Linked DNA regions of Thermogutta terrifontis. The main gene of each other region encodes a partner of the protein of the gene in region 2 in a complex. Links are inferred from orthologs where the notes say so. Each region holds a gene or a part of one and is shown on either strand. Other genes may lie near its edges.

Evidence for each region. Proteins that work in one complex are often made in the same cells at the same time.
Region 1: the proteins of THTE_RS15810 (region 2) and THTE_RS09935 are in contact, whole or in part, in a solved structure (PDB 8RP0), measured with the Escherichia coli proteins. The link is inferred for Thermogutta terrifontis from one-to-one orthologs.

The regions. Positions count from the first base shown.
Region 1 is NZ_CP018477.1:2,682,591-2,687,385, forward strand. The notes cover bases 1,056-3,759. They hold THTE_RS09935 (anthranilate synthase component II), read right to left. Parts: upstream 2,860-3,759; coding sequence 2,251-2,859; downstream 1,056-2,250. Other genes in these bases: THTE_RS09930 (apolipoprotein N-acyltransferase), read right to left, coding at 1,056-2,107; THTE_RS18275 (FliM/FliN family flagellar motor switch protein), read right to left, coding at 3,081-3,759. Outside these bases: THTE_RS09925 (DUF2231 domain-containing protein), read left to right, coding at 1-201; more of THTE_RS09930, read right to left, coding at 245-1,055; more of THTE_RS18275, read right to left, coding at 3,760-4,019. UniProt on the Escherichia coli protein: Part of a heterodimeric complex that catalyzes the two-step biosynthesis of 4-amino-4-deoxychorismate (ADC), a precursor of p-aminobenzoate (PABA) and tetrahydrofolate.
Region 2 is NZ_CP018477.1:4,276,989-4,282,078, reverse strand. What follows is about bases 623-3,621. They hold THTE_RS15810 (anthranilate synthase component I family protein), read left to right. Parts: upstream 623-1,343; coding sequence 1,344-2,900; downstream 2,901-3,621. Other genes in these bases: THTE_RS15805 (leucine-rich repeat domain-containing protein), read right to left, coding at 2,963-3,621; THTE_RS15815 (DUF6513 domain-containing protein), read left to right, coding at 623-1,347. Also shown: more of THTE_RS15815, read left to right, coding at 1-622; more of THTE_RS15805, read right to left, coding at 3,622-3,916; THTE_RS15800 (hypothetical protein), read left to right, coding at 4,729-5,090. UniProt on the Escherichia coli protein: Part of a heterodimeric complex that catalyzes the two-step biosynthesis of 4-amino-4-deoxychorismate (ADC), a precursor of p-aminobenzoate (PABA) and tetrahydrofolate.

The DNA.
Region 1 (4,795 bases), 1.6 Mb from region 2 along the record:
GAAATCAAAGATCAAGCCTCACAACCTGCCGACGAGCAGGATCGAGCCGCCAGATCCCCGAAAGACACGGAAGAAACCGAATCTTCAGAACCTCAAGCTCAATTACAATCTGAGAAGTCGGCCCGGCCAGCCTCAGCCGAGACGCCCTCCACCCAAGAATCCTCCCCTGCCGAGTCCGAATCAAAACAAGAGAAAGAGTGAAACTCAACGGTTGACGATTGGGACAGTCTGCTGCCCCCGCGAATCAGCCTTGCCGAGTAGTGCCTTTTGATTTCGGCAGCCGTTTCCAAAAACGGTCGATCGCCCGTAGGAGAATTTCTACTGCCACAACCAGTACAACAGCAGAAACAAAGATCGTGTTGGGGATGATTCCATAATCCAAATACCAACTGTGAAAATCCGATTTTCCAACCTCCGTGACGAGAATCGCCACATCTCGACGAGGCCCTTGGGAGAGGATTCGGCCTGTCGCATCAATCACCGCTGAAAAGCCCGTGTTGGCTGCAATCAAGAATGGCTTTCTGGTTTCCACTGCCCGAAACACACCACATATCAGGTGCATATCAAGTTCACTCGATCCCCAGAACCATCCGTCGTTTGTCAAATTGACGAGCACGTCCGGTTCGGTTCCGTGCTTTCGCAGCTCGAGAATCTGCTGGCGAATAAGATGAGGAATCACGCTCTCAAAGCAAATGTTAGGGCAGAACCGCACACCTCGCACCGAGAACGCTTTTGGCACTTTGCCCGGTGTTGTATTCGTGCTTAATGGTGTGAGGTACCGCATCGGGGGAAATTCGTCGGCGAAGGGCACGTATTCCCCGAACATCACCAGGTGCATCTTATCATAGCGCCCCAGATAGCAATACCCTTTGGTCTCAGAGCTGTGGTGTGTTGCTCCTTCAGAAGCTCCTGGAGAGACTGATATGCTATCCCGCCTGTTCGTGGCCCCACCATTTGCGGATTTCGGAAAAACTTCATCCGTGGAACATTTTCCCACGAATGCGGCCGAGTTGTAATAGCGTATCCCGGATCCGGTATAAGCGACGGTCTCGACGCCTAAAATGAGCCTTGACGCGAGTTGACTCGCGAGGCGTTCCATCGCTGCTTGGCTACTCCGCTTCGCCGCGACAAGCTGATCCACAAATTCGTGATCAGTCTTTCCTTTGGCACGCCATTCAGGCGGGACAGCGGGGTGAGAGTCGGCGTCAATCAACAATCCCCCGTAAACTGTCTCCGGCCAAACCATGAGATCGAGGTCACGGTATTGTCTGGCCGCGAGGAAAGCCAATTCAAGATAGTGACGGTGGATACGCTCCCGTTTCTCCTCACCGTCCTCCAGTCGAATATCCTGCGAACCCTGGATGAGGGCCACCCGCACGGTCGAAGTTTGTGGCGTTGCCGCGTGGACCACCAGACGGTAATGGCCGTACACCACAACCGCCCCCAGCACGACCCCTGCCGCCATAAGTGGACGACCGGCAGCCAAGACATACCGAGTTAGTTTTTTTGCGGAGATCGCGTCCGAAGAAACCTCATTCGATCTTTGGTATGCCCCAGCCCGGTGGAATTCTGCCATGCGCTGTGCCGCCAAATAAAGGCAACCCGAAACAAGAATCATGACCCACCCTACGCCGTACGTTCCGACCAGGTCAGCCACCTGAATCAGGCTGAGCCACCGGTATTGGGTGTGCGCAAGGCTGGCCATGGTAAAACCCGTGAGTAAATGTGCCCGCGCCACCTCCAGCCCTGCCCAAATGGTGGCAGCCGCCGCAGGGATCGGTATTCGGCAGAGGTGCACGGCTATTCGACTGAAACCTATAAAGCACGGCAAATACCAGGCGAGATAGAACGAGAGGGCCACCCAGCCGAAACTTGTGGCCCAGTGAGGCAAACGAAGCCAATGAAGAGCCGCCATCCAGAAGGCAAATCCAACTCCCGCGAGAATGAGATATTCTCGAGTTTTCAGGGGCTGTGAACGCCCGATAAGTGCGCACCAGAAACACGGTCCCACCCACGCCAGAGGTGCCACATCAAGAGGAGGAAGCGCCATCCATAACAGAACCGCCCCAATGGCCGCCAGCAAGAACGTCTGCCGATCCGCGCTCAAAGCCAGTCTGCTTTTCCACGCGCGATTCTTCTCAGATGCGACATTCTTTCCACGGGAATGATGGCGGTGGGAAGTTGCGCCGGTGGATCCGTCACTGCGGCCCATTTTGGCCAACCTCAGTCTCTTCGGACCTCCCGAAGTCATCAGCTTATCTTCACGTTCTTGTCGCTCAGGATGAGAAATCTTTCCAAAATGGCCGGACCGGCCGCAGTGAGGAAACTTTCCGGATGGAACTGCACTCCGAAAACGGGATACTCCTTATGCCGAATGCCCATGATTTCGGGGCTGCCATCCGGGAGAAACGACCATGCACAGACCTCGAAACATTCGGGCAGCGACTCGGGTTCGATCACCAAACTATGGTAACGGGTCGCCACAAAGGGATTTTCGATCCCCTCAAACAGCCCCTTCTGATCATGGTAGATCATGTCCGTCTTGCCATGCATCAGCCGCCTCGCCCGGACGATCCTCGCACCAAACGCCTGCCCGATGGACTGATGCCCCAGACAGACCCCCAGAAGCGGCACCCGTCCTGCAAAATAGCGGACGCACTCCACCGATATCCCGGCTTCTGACGGGGTGCAGGGGCCTGGTGAAATGATGATCCGGTCCGGGTTCCAGCGCTCGATCTGTTCGACGGTTATCTGATCATTTCGCTCTACAGCAATCTCCAACTCGGGGTTGATTTCCCCTAACCGTTGCACAAGGTTGTAGGTGAACGAATCGTAATTGTCCAGCACAAAAATACGCACGCGGATGGTCCTCTTTCTAACAACTCACAGGCATGGAAGCCACGTCCGAAATGATGGCCGAATGGACTCCTGAGCGAGCCACCGCAACGAACACCAAGCTCCGGAAGGGAGAAAAAACGCTTAATGTCGCCTGCCGCAAACCTTCAATTTAACGCTTCAGCACGCCTCTCGGAACAGCGCGTCCACCTTCAAAATACGTGGGCTCCTTCCACGAGCCCCGCCTATTTAGTGGTGGAGACTTTTCGGGCGTCTTCGGTTCGGGAGGAAGTTCGTCCGGAAAGGACCACGTACCGTTCGGGTGGCAGTGTCATTTCCAGAATGCGCAGGCCGAATTTATCTCCTACCTTGACCGCCTCTCCCCGGGCAATGACATAACCATTGACGGCGAGTTCAAGGGGTTCATCGCACGACTTGTTGAACTGAATGATCGTCCCTGGGGCCAGTTGGAGGATTTCAGCGAGAGGCTTACGTGTTCGAGCCAGAATGACCTCGACAGGTAGCTTGATCTTCAGGAGGCTACGGGTCAAAAGTGGGAGAATCCTGGCCCGCACAGGATGAGCTCCAGCACCCCTCGTGCGTGCTGGCGGTGGCGTCGCAACTCCGGCTGTGCTCGCAGCTAACTTTTCGGTTGAGGCTGGCTGGTCTCGAGGAGGTGCTTGTGGCGTCACTGGGGCATATGCCGTCGCCTCTTCTCCCAATAACCTGATCAACATCGGCAACTCCCGGTTGCCCATGTTCACCGGCAGCAGCATCCCGGGCGAGTCTTCCGGCAACTCTGTCGCGGTGAAGGCCGGAACAACACGGGCAGCACTCTCCCGCAGCGGCCAATCAGGGGGAAAAAGGAGGATGCCGAGTTCCTGGGCGAGCGTCGCCAGCTTAGCCTTTCCCGTAGGATCAGGATTCTCGGCCCATTTTGGAATGACCTCTGCCTCGTCAGGGAGAAAGATCTCGACCCGGAAACCCTCGAAATGAAACTCTACGGACAGGCCCCGCGTGGAGGTTGCCTTTCTCAGGACCTCCTTCTGTTCTTGTAGAGACTCCGTTCTGTCTATGTTTCCTAGCCTGAAGTTTTGGTCGAATGTTCTTTGAAAGGAGGCCTCAACCTCCTCGCGAGCCGTTTTGAGGCATTCCAGAATTGCAACCAACTTCGGATGGGCCATAGAGCCGAAAGCTTTTCAAACGGCATTCGAATGAGCACGACAAAATCTGCGCTAATCCCGCAGATTCATTATCGGCTTCCTAATCGGAAAACTTTTCCCATTTCGCTCAAACCCCAATCCACCGATGTAGCAAAAAGGGACTCTGGCCACACCACAGAAAAATACCCATTCTGCAGAAAATGGGCAGATGGACTATGCGGCTGCGATACCCGGGCCTGTTTGCTGCCCCCACCACGGATAGGTCTAAATCCACATATAAGTTGTGCATCCGGATTGAAAGGTATCCTAACTTTGCCAAGGCACAACAGATGCGAAGTCGCTTCTTCCAAATGTGCCCTCGTCTTGACGGAAAAAAGGCAGGATTGTACTCTTACCTATGGAGCTACAAATGTTCCTTTCCGCACTGGGGTATGGTGTAACGGTAGCACGACTGACTCTGGATCAGTTAGTCTAGGTTCGAATCCTAGTACCCCAGCTTTTCTTTTGCTATAGTCGCGGCCCTGAGAGGGATTGGATCGAAACGCTTTCCAATACCGGTTCAGGGTGCGGCGCACGTTGGAGGGTATGCGAATTGGTGAGCAGCCTGACTCGAAATCAGGTGCCCCGAAAGGGGTTGCGGGTTCGAGTCCCGTGCCCTCCGCTAGGATAAAGCGATGCTTTAAGAGACGGTGCTGCGATCGGTTGCCAGGCCTGTCGAACTCGCCAGGCCGCGAATGATCGTCTAAAAAGCTGGTCATGTGACGGGCGGGGCAGGCTAATCAATTTTCCGTGAGCGA
Region 2 (5,090 bases):
TCGGTGGCTGTGATGCCCATCAGCATTGCCGGGCTGATGAGCGTGCCCTGGATTGCGGAACGGTTGAAGGTACCTCCCGAAGCGACCCGGGTGCTGCTGCCGGGGCGATGTTCGGGCGACCCTCACGAACTGGAAGCCAAGTTAAGAATCCCCGTGGAACGCGGTCCGAACGACCTGCACGACCTTCCTGAATATTTTCGGAGGCGTCATCGGCCGTGCTTACCGCAGGATGAGTACTCGCTGCGGATTGTGGCCGTGGTCAAGGATGCCGCCGACGTTCCCCTTCCCACTTTGCTCGATCTGGCAGATCGGTTGGTGGCCGATGGAGCTGACGTCATTGGCCTGTGGCATGAGGATCGAGAGCCTCGACCGCAGTTTGCCAAGATCATCAAGGCTTTGCATTCACATGGGCATAAGGTTTGGGTAAGGACTCTCGAGCTCTCCACATGGCAGGCAGCACTTGCGGCGGGTGCAGATTTTGTTGAGCCGTTGCTGGAAGTGCCTGAAGACTTGCCCGAGCAGACGAATCTTGTGATTGAGCCCTATCTGCCGGGTACCTGGGAGGGTGTGGAAGAAACGCTGGAGTCATTGAGAAAGATTCGCAGGCCGACGATTCTCAAACAGTCGTTGGTTCCGGTCGGTTTGGGATTCACCCAGAGTATGCTGCGGAGTGTGGAGGCCCGCCATATCTGGCCGGACATTCCGTTGGCTCTTGATCTGTGTTCGGTCCTCTTCCACTCGGCCGCGGATGCGGGACCGCTTCTGCTCCTCTTGCTGGGATTTGCCCAGGAGATCGGCGCCAGATGGATCCTGACAACCCAGGAGGTCAACACCGCCCGGACCTCGGTGCGCGAGTGTGACGTGATCCGAAGGATGGTCCACTGTGCCCAGCGGTATCACGTGTCGCTGCGGAGTCTGGACTCTTCCCTGGCCATGCTTCGTGATCACCACATTAACAATGGAAATGAGGAGTACTGGCAGCAGTTGCGGGAGCAGATTCGGGATCCGTCCCCCCGGTTGTTTGTGAAGGCGAACCAACTGTGTGCATGGGCTTTCGGCCGGGAGTTGCAGTCCTCCGATCCCTACGAACTGTTTGAAGCGATCACCGACGCCGCGAAGGATGCCGGACGCCCATTGGATCCGGATACCGCTTTTTATCTCGGATACGAACTGTGCAAGGCCGCTATTGCCCGTCAACTCGGAAAGAATTACTGGCAGGATGAAGCCCTGCACTGGGGGCTTCATACAGTGGCAGAGCCTTCTCCGCGGGAGAGGCGAATTCGGCGACTGGCCCGGCGTCGGTCTGTTAAAGGGTGTTCGGAAACGGGAAAGACAGCTCACTCGTGACCTCGCTTGATTTTCCCCTTGTAGTGGAAGTTTCGTGGCCCAATTGGGACCGTCTGCTTGCCGCGTTTTCCCGTCTGCCCTACGTCCTTTTTCTCGATTCACCGCGGGGGGCTGCCGATGACCGTTCACTTGCGCGGTACTCGTTTTTGATGGCCGATCCCCAGGAATTCTTCCTCCTTCCCTCCACTGCGACGGGAGAGCAAGCAGCGGTGGCGTTCCGCAAACTCGCCGGCCATGCGCGCGAGTTCCGTCAGCCGGCACGGGAGGATCTGCCACCGTTTCAGGGCGGTTTGGCCGGCTTTTGGAGTTACGAACTCAACCGCGCGTTCGAGGATGTGGCACCGGCACAAACCGATGACTGCGGCTGGCCGCTGTGGGCCGTGGGCCTTTACGACGTTGTCCTGGCCGCTGATCACTGGCATCAGCGAGCCTGGCTTATCTCTCAGGGCATTCCCTGTGAGCCGGGCGAGGACCGTAAAGAGCGGGCGCGAGCACGTCTCGACTTCTTCCAGAAACTGCTCTCTGAGGCAGAGAAACTCGGTGAGATAGAGAGTTCATCAATTGGCCTAGCACAGGAGAGGCTTCACGGCTGGGTGCATTCCTCTCACAAGGATGGGCATTTCTCCGGGCAGGGATTGGCCAATTGTCCCACGGAAACTGACCAGACACTGCAAAAGCAGCTCCCCGTGGCAATCAATGACGTCCCCTTTGAACTGCCGCTGACGAGTAATTTTTCGGCCGAGGAATACTTGAACGCAGTGCGAAAAGCCGTGGACTACATCTGGGCGGGAGATGTTTTTCAGGTCAATCTTGCCCAGCGTCTGGCAACACCGAAGCCAGCAGACCCGTTGATCCTGTACCGCCACCTTCGCCAGGTTAACCCAGCCCCTTTCGCTGCCTACTTTGATTTCGGGCACGCCCAGCTTCTCAGTGCCTCGCCCGAGAGGTTCCTCCGCGTGACAAAAGGCCATGTGGAAACGAGACCCATCAAAGGGACACGTGCCCGAACAGGAGTTCCAGACACGGATGCCGCGATCGCCGCGGAATTGCTGGCCTCGGCGAAAGATCGGGCGGAGAACATTATGATCACTGACTTGCTGCGGAATGATTTGTCCCGCGTTTGTCTGCCGGAAAGTGTCCACGTGACAAGCCTGTGCCGCTTGGAACGCTACGCCGGCGTCTTTCATCTTGTCTCGGTCATCGAGGGAGACCTGAAACCGCAGAACGATGCTTTTGACCTGCTGGCCGCTTGCTTTCCAGGTGGCTCCGTGACTGGCGCTCCCAAGCCTCGGGCGATGGAAATCATCGCAGAACTCGAACCACATGTCCGCGGTCCCTACTGTGGCAGCCTCGGCTATATTGGGTTGGACGGCTCGGCGGACCTCAATATTCTCATTCGGACAATCCTCTGCTGGCGGGACTGGTGTATCTTTTCGGTGGGCGGGGGGATCGTGGCACGATCCGATCCTTATGCCGAATACCGGGAAACCTGGCACAAAGCGAGACGTCTCCTTCAGGCGCTGGAATTGGCCTCCTGTGAGAAACAAAAGTAGTCCTGGTCGATTGCCCATTCTTTACTGCCGGAAATTTAGGCACAAGGTTGCCAGAGATACGGTCACTCCGTAATCTTTCCGGCGTCGTAGAGTGCCCAGAATTCGTCGGGCGGCATCAGACGGTCTTCGATTCCCCAGTCTGATTCCCCGAATGCGGTTCCGATCTCTCGCAGCGTGGGCATATTTCGCACGATGTCCAGACCCGTTTTGATTCGCGATGGCGTGAAAACCAGGCGTTCCAGACGCAACCAGCGAAGAGGGGTCAGATCCGTGACCTGCGACCGCGCGATATGCAGCCGTCTGAGGGGCATGCCTTTCAGCGGCGACAGATCTTCCACAGGGGTGCCCGCGATGGTGAGACTGACAAGCGGTACATGGCGAAGCGGGAAAAGGTCTTTCACCGGCGTTTCATTAAGCCAGAGCGTCTCCAGGGGACACCGGACCAGAGGAGAAAGGTCGGACACTTTCGTGCGGACAAGGTTGAGCTGTTTCAATGGACATCCTGCCAGCGGAGTCAGATCGCTCACATCGGTCTCGCTGAGCGAGAGGTACTGGAGCGGCATGCCGCTGAGCGGCCTCAAATCGGTGACCTTTGTTCGGTCCAGCGCCAGCGCTTCCAGAGGCAGTCCCGACAGGGGCGTGAGATCACTGACCGAACACTGATAGAGGTCCAGCTTGTGAATTCGCAGACCGGCTAGCGGTGAGATGTCGCGAACCTCGGGCGCATTGATGGCGACAACAATCACGCCATCCTGGTTTTCCACAACGGCCTCGCCCGTGAAGCCGGGGTTTGCCGCTCGGAGGGCTGCGGTCAGAGTCTGGGCGTCAACATCACGGAGGGAGTCACGGGAGGCGGCGCGGGGCGAATGGCCCGTTGGAGAAGATGCCCCGGCGGGTGCTCCTTTTTCCAGGGGTGGGCCGGGTACTGCGGCGGCGTCGCGGTGCTCAAAGGAAGTGTTGGAGGGAGAGACTTCCTGTCGCGGAGTACAACCCAAAGTCAGAAGGAGGCTGCCCACAAGAACGCTCCAACAAACGATGTGTCCTGTGGGAATGGCGACCATGCGACCCCGATTAAGGACAGCAAAAGCTATTCTCCGAAAACAAGTGTCCTTAAACGTCATTTCTCCACGACCTCCCCTGAGAAGTTTTTTTTTGCAAGATATATCGAAGCTCCTTCCACGATTCTACACCAGCAGCGTGAATATTTCCTATCCGGTCTTGTCGCGACAAATTGCCCCTTTTCCACTGGCGATGGGGACGCGGACGCTCACATGGTTTCGCCTGGAAGCGAGATTGAGTTCCCCGGGTACAACAAGCGTGCCCCTCCGAAGAAACTCCGCAGGGACTTGCCTGTCAGGTCCGCCGTTTAACGTTGGATGCTCCATTTCGCATCATCGGGCACGACGAGCGTGCCCCTCCGAAACACCCATCGGAGGGACCTTTTTCCACGGGATCCACTTCCGAGGGACGTGCTTGTCAGGTCCGTTTGATCATCGAGCCCTCTCGTCGGGCGTGACAGGAGTGCCCCTGTGAAGAGTTGTTCGCAGAGATGGCTTGTCGGGTGCACATTGCAACGTTTGGATAATCCAATTCATCGACCGGGCTCTGACTGTTCGCTCAAACGGTAGGGGCAAATTCATGAATTGCCCTTACAGCACGCTGCGCGTTGACCCTTGTGCAAAATCTTTGCAAAAACTGAGGATGGGCCAGCCTGGGCTACACTTGCCGGGGCAGCGCTCGTCGGTTATCAAATGGGGAGGCAAAACTCACCTGGAATGTCTCCGCACTCGCCAGTTTCAAAGTGATCCCAGCCAGAGGAGGTGGAAGCATGACACACCAGCGACCAGGTAGCCGACCAGCGAGTGGGCGTGTCCTTCACGGATGGAGGCCCTCTCCGGCCTTCCGCAGTTTAAGTTTCCGTGGAATCCTTATCATTGTCGTGGGCGGGATAATCCTTGGGGTGCTCGCCGGCTGGAGCGAGAAGTCACTGCTCTGGGCGGAAACTGCTCAGCCTGTTTTGAAAGTGGGCTTTGCGGAGCGCGACATCAGTCCAGAACTTGGCATGGAGCAACCCGGGGGGTATGGCAAAGTTTATCACCGGACGTTTCACGATCCCTGTAAAGCGCGAGCGGCGGTGTTCGACGACGGGCAGAAGGCTGTGGCCCTGGTGGGGCTCGATGTACTGATCAT